Thiocapsa rosea: one gene and its partner. The protein of the gene in region 2 interacts with the protein of the main gene of each other region in a pairwise test. Links are inferred from orthologs where the notes say so. Each region holds a gene or a part of one and is shown on either strand. Other genes may lie near its edges.

The links. Proteins that work in one complex are often made in the same cells at the same time.
Region 1: the proteins of BDD21_RS12480 (region 2) and BDD21_RS08220 interact in binary tests that used the Escherichia coli proteins (3 or more experiments, as listed by UniProt). The link is inferred for Thiocapsa rosea from one-to-one orthologs.

What each region holds. Positions count from the first base shown.
Region 1 is NZ_RBXL01000001.1:1,807,922-1,812,336, forward strand. What follows is about bases 1,371-4,283. They hold BDD21_RS08220 (ATP-binding cassette domain-containing protein), read right to left. Parts: upstream 3,825-4,283; coding sequence 1,917-3,824; downstream 1,371-1,916. Other genes in these bases: BDD21_RS08215 (glycogen/starch/alpha-glucan phosphorylase), read right to left, coding at 1,371-1,768; BDD21_RS08225 (YifB family Mg chelatase-like AAA ATPase), read right to left, coding at 4,079-4,283. Also shown: more of BDD21_RS08215, read right to left, coding at 1-1,370; more of BDD21_RS08225, read right to left, coding at 4,284-4,415. UniProt on the Escherichia coli protein: Genetic data indicate it may be involved in ribosome assembly or function.
Region 2 is NZ_RBXL01000001.1:2,806,739-2,812,935, forward strand. Bases 1,172-4,601 are described here. They hold BDD21_RS12480 (2-oxoglutarate dehydrogenase E1 component), read right to left. Parts: upstream 4,231-4,601; coding sequence 1,372-4,230; downstream 1,172-1,371. Other genes in these bases: odhB (2-oxoglutarate dehydrogenase complex dihydrolipoyllysine-residue succinyltransferase), read right to left, coding at 1,172-1,375; BDD21_RS12485 (hypothetical protein), read left to right, coding at 4,415-4,601. In the rest of the region: more of odhB, read right to left, coding at 104-1,171; more of BDD21_RS12485, read left to right, coding at 4,602-4,633; BDD21_RS12490 (NRDE family protein), read left to right, coding at 4,798-5,628; hemC (hydroxymethylbilane synthase), read left to right, coding at 5,961-6,197. UniProt on the Escherichia coli protein: E1 component of the 2-oxoglutarate dehydrogenase (OGDH) complex which catalyzes the decarboxylation of 2-oxoglutarate, the first step in the conversion of 2-oxoglutarate to succinyl-CoA and CO(2).

The DNA.
Region 1 (4,415 bases), 1.0 Mb from region 2 along the record:
TGCGGTTGTAGAGATGAATCACGTGCAGGACGTTGAGCAACTGTCGCTTGTACTCGTGGATGCGCTTGACCTGGACGTTGAAGAGCGCGTCGAGAGGGAAGGATACCCGACAGACCTGCTCGACCGTCTCGGCCAGACGGCGCTTGTTGTGTTGCTTGATTGCGTGCCAGCGTTCTCTGAAGGCGGGGTCGTCGGCATAGGGCGCGAGGCGTTCGAGCTCGCTTAGATTGTTGACCCAGTCGGTGCCGATGGTCTCGTCGATCAGTTCGCGCAGTCCGGGATTGCACATGGCCAACCAGCGACGCGGGGTCACGCCGTTGGTCTTGTTGTTGAACTTTTCGGGCCAGAGTTCGTAGAAGTCGCGGAAGAGGCCTTCGACTAAGAGCTGTGAATGGAGCCCTGCGACGCCGTTGACCGAGAAGCTGCCGACAATCGCCAGATAGGCCATCCTGACCTGAGACTCGTAGCCTTCTTCGATCAGGGACATGCGCCTGAGGCGATCGTTGTCGCCGGGCCAACGGGTCGCCACTTCCCCGAGGAAGCGGGCATTGATCTCGTAGATAATCTGCAGGATGCGCGGCAGCAGTCGCTCGAAGAGACGCACCGGCCAACGTTCGAGTGCCTCCGGCAGCAAGGTGTGGTTCGTATAGGCCATGGTCTTGCGGGTGATGGCCCAGGCCTGCGTCCATTCTAGACCATGATCGTCCATGAGTTGGCGCATCAGCTCCGCGACCGAGACGGCGGGGTGCGTGTCGTTGAGCTGGAAGCAGTTCTTCTCGGCGAAGGTGCTGAAGTCTTGCCCGTGCAGACGAATCCAATCGCGCAGCACGTCCTTGATGCTGGCGCTGGCCAGGAAGAACTGCTGGCGCAGGCGCAGCTCCTTGCCGTTCTCGCTCGCATCGTTGGGGTAGAGCACCATGGTGATGTGCTCGGCGGCGTTCTTCTGCGCGACCGACTCGGGATAACTGCCCGAGTTGAACTCACCGAGATCGAACTCGTCGGTCGCGGCGGCCTTCCAGAGCCGTAGGGTATTGATGGTGCCGTTGCGATAGCCGGGGATCGGGATATCGTAGGGGACGGCGAGCACGTCGTTGGTATTGACCCAGCGCACGACATCGCGGCCCGCGTGGTCTTTGTGGGTCTCGGTATGGCCGCCGAACTGGATGCGTTGGGTGAACTCGGGGCGTTCCAGCTCCCAGGGGTTGCCGTCGCGCACCCAGTGATCGGGCTCCTCGATCTGGTTGCCGTTCTCGATGACTTGACGAAACATCCCGTACTCGTAGTGCAGTCCGTAGCCCCTGACCGGAAGCTGCAAGGTGGCGCAGGAGTCGAGAAAACAGGCCGCAAGTCGGCCGAGACCGCCATTGCCCAGTCCGGCATCGGGCTCGTTGCCGGCGATCTCTTCGAGTGCGATCCCCAGGTCGTAGAGGCCTTTGGCGGCGGCATCGCTGACCCCGAGATTCAGCATCGCGTTTGATAGGGTACGTCCCATCAGGAATTCGAGCGACAGGTAATAGGTGCGCTTGCAGCCGGAGTCTTCATACGCATGACGCGTATCTTTCCAGCGCTCCATGAGACGGTCGCGCAGGGCGATGGCGAGCGCCTTGTAAGGATAGTAAGCGGACTGGCAGTCGCGGTCCCGGCCGAAGGTGTAGGCGTAGTAGTGCTGAAAATCGCGTGCGATACCCTCCGGGGTCATCGGTAGCGGGGGGAGGTCGAAGAATTGCTCGTTCGGTCGGGCACTGATGAGATTTTTAAACGGTGACATGGCGCCGCTGGATCCTTGATCGGTTGGGGTTGAGCGCGAGCCGAGGTGTCGATTCGCATCGGGTGCGAGAGATATCGACAGCTTGGTCGAGCGGGATCTGTCGCTGAGTGAAGGTCTCCTTGACGGTCTCGTCGAGTCAATTAAGCAACTATCGGGCCTGCTCGATCGCTTCGTTGATCTCGAGCCAGGCCTCCTCGGTTGCTTCCAGGTCGGCGCTGACCTGGCGTTGCTCTTCGAGCAGCGCGAGCAGTCTGACCTTGGCCTCCGCGGCATAAAGGTCCGGATCGGCGAGTGACTGCTCAAGGGCTGCGCGGCGGGTCGTTAGCGCCTCCATGCGCTTCTCCAGCGTTCTCTCCTGCTGTCGCAACGGCTGCAAGGTCTGACGCGATTGTGCCGCCTGCCGACGCTGTTGCTTGCGGTCGCTGCCGTCGCCGGGGGCAATCGACAGCGCCCCGTTCGGGCGCGCACCCTCGGAGCCGCGACTCGGATCGTTGTTGGCCAGCCAGGCGGGGTAGTCGTCCAGATCGCCGTCGAACGCCCGCACTGCACCGGCGTCGACCAAGAGCAGCGTGTCGGCGGTGACCCGCAGCAGGTGACGGTCATGGGAGACGAGCACCAAGGCCCCATCGAAGCCCTGGAGCGCCTCGGTCAAGGCATGGCGCATCTCGAGATCCAAATGGTTCGTCGGCTCGTCGAGCAGCAGCAGATTGGGCCGCTGGCGGATGAGCAGCGCGAGCACCAGCCGCGCCTTCTCGCCGCCCGAGAGCGGGCCGACCGGGCCAAGTGCGCGATCGCCTTCGAAGCCGAATCCGCCCAGATAGCTGCGCAGACTCTGCTCGGTCGCGCCCGGATCCTGACGCCGCAGATGGCCGAGCGGGCTGTCGTCCAGATGCAGTTGGTGGATCTGGTGTTGGGCGAAATAGCCGATCTTCAGGGCTTGAGCGCGTTCCAGACGCCCGCTCGACGGGGTCAGCTCGCCGGCCAGGACCTTGATGAAGGTGGATTTGCCGGCGCCGTTGCGGCCCAGAAGTCCGATGCGATCCCCGGGGTTGAGGCTGAGTCCAACCCCCTCGATCACGGGTTTGTCGCCGTAGCCTGCCGTTATTTCGTCCAGGCGCAGCAACGGCCGCGGCAGGTTCTCGGCCGGGGCGAACTCGAAGCGAAAGGGTGAGTCCACGTGGGCCGGCGCGATCAGCTCCATGCGCTCGAGCGCCTTGAGTCGGCTCTGCGCTTGCCGCGCCTTGGTGGCTTGGGCGCGGAAGCGGTCGACGAAGCTGCGCATGTGCGCGATCTCGCGCTGCTGGCGTTCGCTTGCGGCCTGTTGCTGGGCGAGCCGCTCGGCGCGTTGGCGCTCGAAGGCCGAGTAGTTGCCCGCATAGAGCGTCAACCGCTGACGCTCGAGATGCAGGATGTGTCCGGTCACGGCGTCGAGAAAGTCGCGGTCGTGCGAGATCAAGAGCAGCGTGCCGGGATACGCCTTCAACCAGCCTTCGAGCCAGATCACGGCATCGAGATCCAGATGGTTGGTCGGCTCGTCGAGCAGCAAGAGGTCCGAGCGGCACATCAGGGTACGCGCCAAGGCGAGACGCATCCGCCAGCCGCCCGAGTAGCTGTTCACCGGGCGGCGCTCGTCGCCGGGAGCGAAGCCGAGCCCGTGCAGGAGTCGCGCGGCACGGCTTTCGGCCCCGTAGGCGTCGATGGCCTCCAGCCGCCCCAGCAGCTCGCCCTGATGCAGACCGTCGCCGGCCGCCTCGGCCCGCGCCAGCTCGGCCTGGATGCGGCGCAGCTCCGCGTCGCCGTCGAGCACGAAGTCGATTGCCGGGCCCTCGCTGTCCGGGGTGTGCTGGGCGACGTGGGCAACCTCCCAGCCGGTCGGGATCTTCGCTTCGCCGGCGTCGGCGTGGAGATCCCCGAGCAACAGCGCGAAAAGGCTCGACTTGCCGCAGCCGTTGTAGCCGACCAGGCCGACCTTTTGACCCGGATACACGGTAACGTCCGCACTCTCGATCAAGAGTTGCGGGCCGCGGCGCAGGCTGAGTGATTGGAGCTGGAGCATGGTGTCGGGTCTAAACCGCGCCTAGCGCGGTATGGGATGTTTTTGGATGGGATCGACCTCGGCAGACTTGACGTCCGCTGGAGTCGGCGCGGTTAAGAATCTTATATTTTTTCATACTTTAAACCGCGCCAACTCCGACAGTCGTCGGAGCTGGCGCGGCCAAGCCATTCCAGCACATGACGCATACCGCACCGGGCGCGGTTTAAGGTCCGTGGATGCATCAAACAGTGCATGTCTTGCCGGACGCGGTTTGATCACGGCGTCGGGTTGCCGCGATCGAGTCGACGATAACCGATCGCCTCGCCGAGATGTCGCTGCTCGATCCGCGGCAGCCCGTCGAGATCGGCAATCGTTCGGGCCACCTTCAGGATCCGGTGGTAGGCCCGTGCCGATAGGGCCAGGCGAGTGATCGCCTGTTGGATCATGCGTTGGCCGTCGGGCTCCAGGGCGCAGTCGCGCTCGATCTCGGCGGGTCCGAGGACATGATTGGCCTTGCCTGCGCGCCCGATCTGACGGGCGCGAGCGCAATCCACGCGTTGTCGCACCAGCGCTGTCGTTTCCCGCGTCTCCGAGGCGGATTCGCCGAGCCGA
Region 2 (6,197 bases):
TTTGAGCCGTTTCCAGGCTCCTTAAACCGCGCAGACTCCAACGGTTGTGAAGTCTGCCGGGGCCGATCCCATCCAAAACATCGCATATCGCGCTGGGCGCGGTTTAGATCCTCAACAGCAACCGCGCCGGATCCTCCAACGTCTCCTTGATGCTGACCAGGAACTGCACCGCCTCGCGTCCGTCGATGATCCGGTGGTCGTAGGTCAGGGCTAGATACATCATGGGTGCGATCTTGATCTCGCCCTTGTCTGCGATCGGGCGCTCCTGGATCTTGTGCATTCCCAGGATCGCGCTCTGCGGCGGGTTGAGGATGGGCGTGGAGAGCAGCGAGCCGAAGACCCCGCCGTTGGTGATCGAGAAGGTGCCGCCGGTGAGCTCTTCGTAGCTGAGGTTTCCGTTCTGCGCTTTTTCTCCGAAGGCGACGATGCCCTGCTCGACGTCGGCCATGCTGAGCTGGTCGCAGTTGCGCAGGATCGGCACGACCAGACCGCGCGGGGAGCTCACCGCGATGCCGATGTCGTAATAACCGTGATAGATGATGTCGTCCCCGTCGACCGAGGCGTTGATCACCGGGAAGCGTTGCAGGGCCTCCACGGCGGCCTTGACGAAGAAGGACATGAAGCCGAGCCGAACCCCGTGGGTCTTCTCGAACTGGTCTTTGTAGCGACTACGTAGTGCGAGAACGGCCTTGAGATCGACCTCGTTGAAGGTGGTCAACATGGCCGCGTTTTGCTGGGCCTGCACCAGGCGCTCGGCGACGCGTGCACGCAGGCGGGTCATGGCCACCCGCTGCTCGGGGCGGCCGGCCTCGCCGGTGAGGCTGGGGCTGGGCGCGGGCGCCGCGGGGGTCAGCTCCGGATCCTTTGCCGGAGCGGCCTGCTCGCGCTCGTCGAGATAGGCGATGACGTCGGCCTTGTGGATGCGCCCGTCGCGGCCCGTGCCCGGGATCGCGTGCGGGTCGAGATTCAGCTCCTTCACCAGGCGGCGTGCGGCGGGGGCGACCTGGGGCTCGGTGCCGGCCGGTGCGCTCTTCGCCGCAGGGCTCGGCGGCATGGGTTTGGCAGGCGTGGCGGTGGCAGGCGCGGCCTTGGCTGACGGCGGAGATGACTCGCGCGCCGACGGCGCTGCCCCGGCCTCGCTCGCCTCGATCAGTGCCAGCACGGCATCGGACTGAACGACATCGCCCTCTTTGGCCATGATCTCGCCGAGGATACCGTCGATCGGCGAGGGGACCTCGAGCACGACCTTGTCGGTCTCCAGATCGACCAGGTTCTCCTCGCGCTTGACCGAATCGCCCGGGCGTTTGTGCCAGGTCGCGACCGTGGCGTCGGCAACCGACTCGGGGAGGGCGGGGACACGGACTTCACTGCTCATTGTGGCGGGATCCTTTTATTCATGCTGGGGTTCAAGTGCCCGGTCAGGGCCTCGTCGATCAACCGATCCTGCTGCTCGACGTGCGCGGCGCGGTGGCCGACGGCCGGTGCGGCGGAGGATGGGCGGCCGACATAATAGGGCCGCTTCCCGTCCTGCATCAGGTTGTGGAAGCGGTGTTTGATCTGATCCCAAGCGCCTTGGTTCTGCGGCTCCTCTTGGCACCAGATGATCTCTTCGGTGGTGGCGTAGGTCTCGAGCGCGCGGTCGAAATGCTCCTTGGGGAAGGGATAAAGCTGCTCGATGCGGATGATGGCGACATTCGTCAGGCCGCGCGCACGCCGCGCTTCGAGCAAATCGAAATAGACTTTACCGCAGCAGAAGACCACGCGCTCGGTCTGCGCGGGGTCGATCGGGTCGATCTCCGGGATGACCGTCTGGAAATGACCGCTGGTCAGCTCGTCGAGCGCGGAGACCGCGAGACGATGGCGCAGCAGGCTCTTCGGGGTCATGACGATGAGCGGTTTGCGGTAGTCGCGGACGATCTGGCGGCGCAGCAGGTGATACATCTGAGCCGGCGTGGTCGGCACGCAGACCTGGATGTTGTGCTCGGCGCAGAGCTGCAGGAAGCGCTCCAGACGGGCGGAGGAGTGCTCGGCGCCCTGGCCCTCGAGTCCGTGCGGGAGCAGCATCACAAGTCCGCAGCACAGCCCCCACTTGGTTCCGGCGGAGGTGATGAACTGATCGATCACCACTTGGGCGCCGTTGGCGAAGTCCCCGAACTGGGCCTCCCAGAGTGTCAATGAACTCGGCTCCGCGGTCGCGAATCCGTACTCGTAGGCCAGCACCGCCTCTTCGGACAAGAGCGAATCGATCGCAATATAAGCGCCCTGATGTTCGCCGATGTGCTGCAGCGGGGTATAGGCGTTGCCGGTGACTTGATCGTGGATCTTGGCGTGACGATGGAAGAAGGTCCCGCGACCGGCATCCTGTCCGGACAGGCGCACCGGTGTGCCTGCGTCGAGGAGGGTGGCGTAGGCCAGATTCTCCGCGAAGCCCCAGTTGAGCAGCTGGTCGCCCTGCGCCATCTTGCGTCGCTCCTCCCACAGCTTCTCGACCCGGGGGTGGAGCTCGAAGCCATCGGGGACGCGCAGCATGGCCTCGCTGAGCTCGCGGAGCTTCTCAACCGGGACACCCGTGTCGACGTTCTGATCCCAGTCCGTGTTGCGGCAGAAGCCCCAATCGACGCGGTAGGCATGGTCGAGCCCGCACAGCACCGGGCGCGCGACCACCACGCCCTGTTCGATGGAGTCGCGATAATCGGCGACCATGGCGTCGGTTTCGTCCTTGGAGAGGATGCCGTCGGCGACGAGGCGGTCGGCATAGACGGCGCGCGGGGTCGGATGCCGGCGAATCTTCTTGTACATCATCGGCTGGGTGACCGCGGGCTCGTCGGCCTCGTTGTGGCCGAGACGTCGGTAACAGACCAGGTCGATGATGACGTCCTTGTGGAACTGGTTGCGGAAGTCCAGCGCCATCCGGGTCACGAAGATGACCGACTCCGGATCGTCGCCGTTCACATGAAAGACCGGCGCCTGCACCATCTTGGCGACATCGGTGCAATAGAGAGTCGAGCGGGTGTCGAGCGGGTTGCTGGTCGTGAAGCCGATCTGGTTGTTGATGACGATATGGACGGTGCCGCCGGTGGAATAGCTGCGCGTCTGGGAGAGCTGAAGCGTCTCCATGACCACGCCTTGGCCGGCGAAGGCTGCATCGCCGTGGATGAGCACGGGCAGGACTTGATCGCCGCTGCGGTCGTGGCGCCGCCGCTGGCGTGCGCGCACCGAGCCCTCGATGACCGGGTTGATGATCTCGAGATGCGAGGGGTTGAAGCCCAGCACCAGATGCACGATCCCGCCGGGCGTATCGATGTCGGTTGCGAAGCCCATGTGATATTTCACGTCGCCGGCCATCTGACGCCAATCCATCTGGACCCGGCCCTCGAACTCGTCGAAGATGTCCTGCGGCGGCTTGCCGAAGATGTTGGTCAGCACGCTGAGCCGCCCGCGATGGGCCATGCCGATGACCAGCTCCTTCTGGCCCTTGCGTCCGGCGCGCTGGATCAACTCGTCCAGCAGAGGGATGAGGGCGTCGCTGCCTTCGAGCGAAAAGCGCTTTTGGCCGACATAGCGCTGGTGGAGATACTTCTCGAAGCCTTCGGCGGCGGTCAGCAGGGTCAAGAGCCAACGCCGATCGGCGGTGTCGAGTTCGGGTATTGCGCGATATCCCTCGAGCCGCTTTTGGATCCAGCGTTTCTCCTGGGTATCGGTAATGTGCATGTACTCCGAGCCGACCGTGCCGCAGTAGATCTGCTCGACCATTACGATAATGTCGCGCAGCGGCATGCGGTCCGGGGCGTACAAGGAGCCCGTGTGGAACACCTGGTCCATGTCGTCCGGCTCCAGGTTGTGGAAGGCCGGATCCAAGTCCGCGATCTTGGGGATGTCGCGCAGCTTGATCGGGTCGAGGTTGGCGACCTGATGGCCGCGGTAGCGGTAGCCGTTGATCAGGGAGAGGACGGCGGCCTGTTTTTCCGCCGCGGCGGGCTCGAGCCGCTCGGTGGAGCGTGTGCGTGCGCGGGTACGGCTCTCTTGGGCGAGCCGCAGAAAGTTCTCGCGCACCGGTCCGTGTGCGACCTCGTTGGCCGCCTCCTGGTGCATGACATGGAAGCGCTCGCGCCAGGCTAAATCGACGCTCTCCGGATCCTTCAAATAACGTTCATAGAGATCTTCAATAAAGGCTGCATTGCCGCCGTAAAGGGCGCCGGAACTGCGAAACAGCTCGAGGATTGCGCTCATGCTCGGTGTTGTTTCTCTGAGTTGATTTTATAGATGGATTATCGATGTTTATAACACAAGTCCCGAAGCGCTTGGCAAACGTGTTCAGGCCAATCGGCGTCGCGCGGCAAGGACCGAGCGAACATCATCGCCGATCTTCGGGTCGGCCGTCTCCACCGCCGTGATCGACGGGGCCGACGGTCGCATGGAAACGCAATCCTTCGCGGCGGATCTGACCGAGCGCAAGCGTCGTCGCATCCGCTTGGCGCGGCTCGAGGCCGATATCGCCTACTTCCAGGCGCGCCTGGAGATGATCGGCGAGCCGACGAGTGCGAATCAACGGACCCAGCGCAAGGCGTTCGAGCTTTTGCTCAAGACGGTCTCGACCAAGGTCGCGAAGGTCCAGCGCGAGCGACCGGTTTGATCGGCGCTCGGTGAACCTCGGTCTCGCGCGTCCACCCAGCCGGCGGGTTTTATTGAACAGGATCGACGATCGAGCCGACTCCGAATGACCGAATCCGAATGTAAGAATTTAATGATGTTTTATTCGATCCGAATCGCACGCCGCCTTGAGCCTTGTTCGATGCGATGCCGATCTCGCATCATGAATGCGCACGGGAAGGCACTCTCCTGCCCGAGGGGTTTCAATTCATGTGTACCTTCGTCATTCTGAGGCGTCCGGGGCATCCCTGGCCGGTGTTGATCGCGGCCAATCGCGACGAGATGCGCACGCGGCCGAGTCGCCCGCCGGGCCGACATTGGTCGGACCGCTCGGAGGTGCGCGCGGGGCTCGACCTGGCGTCCGGCGGGAGCTGGCTCGGGGTGAACGACCATGGCCTCGTCGCCGCGGTCATGAACCGTCGGGGGACGCTCGGATCCCTGCCCGGCAAACGCAGCCGCGGCGAGCTGGTCTTGGATGCGCTCGACCATGCCGAAGCCTCCGAGGCGGCCGGGGCACTGGCGGATCTGGATCCTGCTGCCTATCGGCCCTTCAATCTGGTGCTGGCCGATCCGCGCTCGGCCTACTGGCTGCGCCACGGAGGCGACGGCGATATCCGCGTCCACCCGATCTCCGCCGGTCTGCACATGTTGAGCGCGAGCGAGCTCGACGATCTCGATGAGCCGCGCATCGCCGAGCATCTGCCGCGGTTCGTCGCGGCCCAGATCCCGGATCCCGATGCCGACGAGTGGACGGCCTGGCGGAACCTACTTGCATCGAATCAGGGGCTGGCATCGAATCAGGGCCATCCGGATGCGGGATCCGAGTGCGCCATGACGTTCGAGCGGCCCGACGGGTTCGGCACGCGATCCTCGGCGCTGATCGCCATCCCCCTGTATCCCGGTTACGGCAGCGGTCCGATCTGGCTGCATGCGGAGGGGAGGCCGGATGAAGCCCCATTCCTCCGAGTCCCCAGCTAAATTGCGTCCCCGAACGAGGCGGGATGCTTGCAGTTTGCGGCGGCCCGGGGTGGATACCTCGGGCTCCGCGCTGGACGCAATTTAGGATATTAAAAACAATTATTTAAACTGCGTCCGCTCCGTCGTTCGTCGGCGTCTGCAGCGTCGAGAAAGGGTTTGAGCAGCCATGTGGCTCCGAGACGCAGTTTAGGCGGTTCGAATCCCTGCGTCGGCTGTGACACAATCGCATCCCTTCGCCGCCTTCGTGGTTCAGTGGTCTCGTCCGCGCGGGTGTGATCGTACGTCCCTGTTTCCGAATCAGTCTCCGATCGAGACCCCCTTTAGGATCCGCCATGTCGAACATCATCCGTATCGCCACCCGTAAATCCCCCTTGGCCATGTGGCAGGCCGAGCACGTGTCCGCGCTGCTGACCGATCTCCACCCCGGACTCGAGATCCAGATCGTCGGCATGACCACCAAGGGCGACAAGATCCTCGATGCGCCGCTGGCGAAGGTCGGCGGAAAGGGCCTCTTCGTGAAGGAACTCGAGCAGGGGATGTTGGAGGACGTGGCGGACATCGCCGTGCAT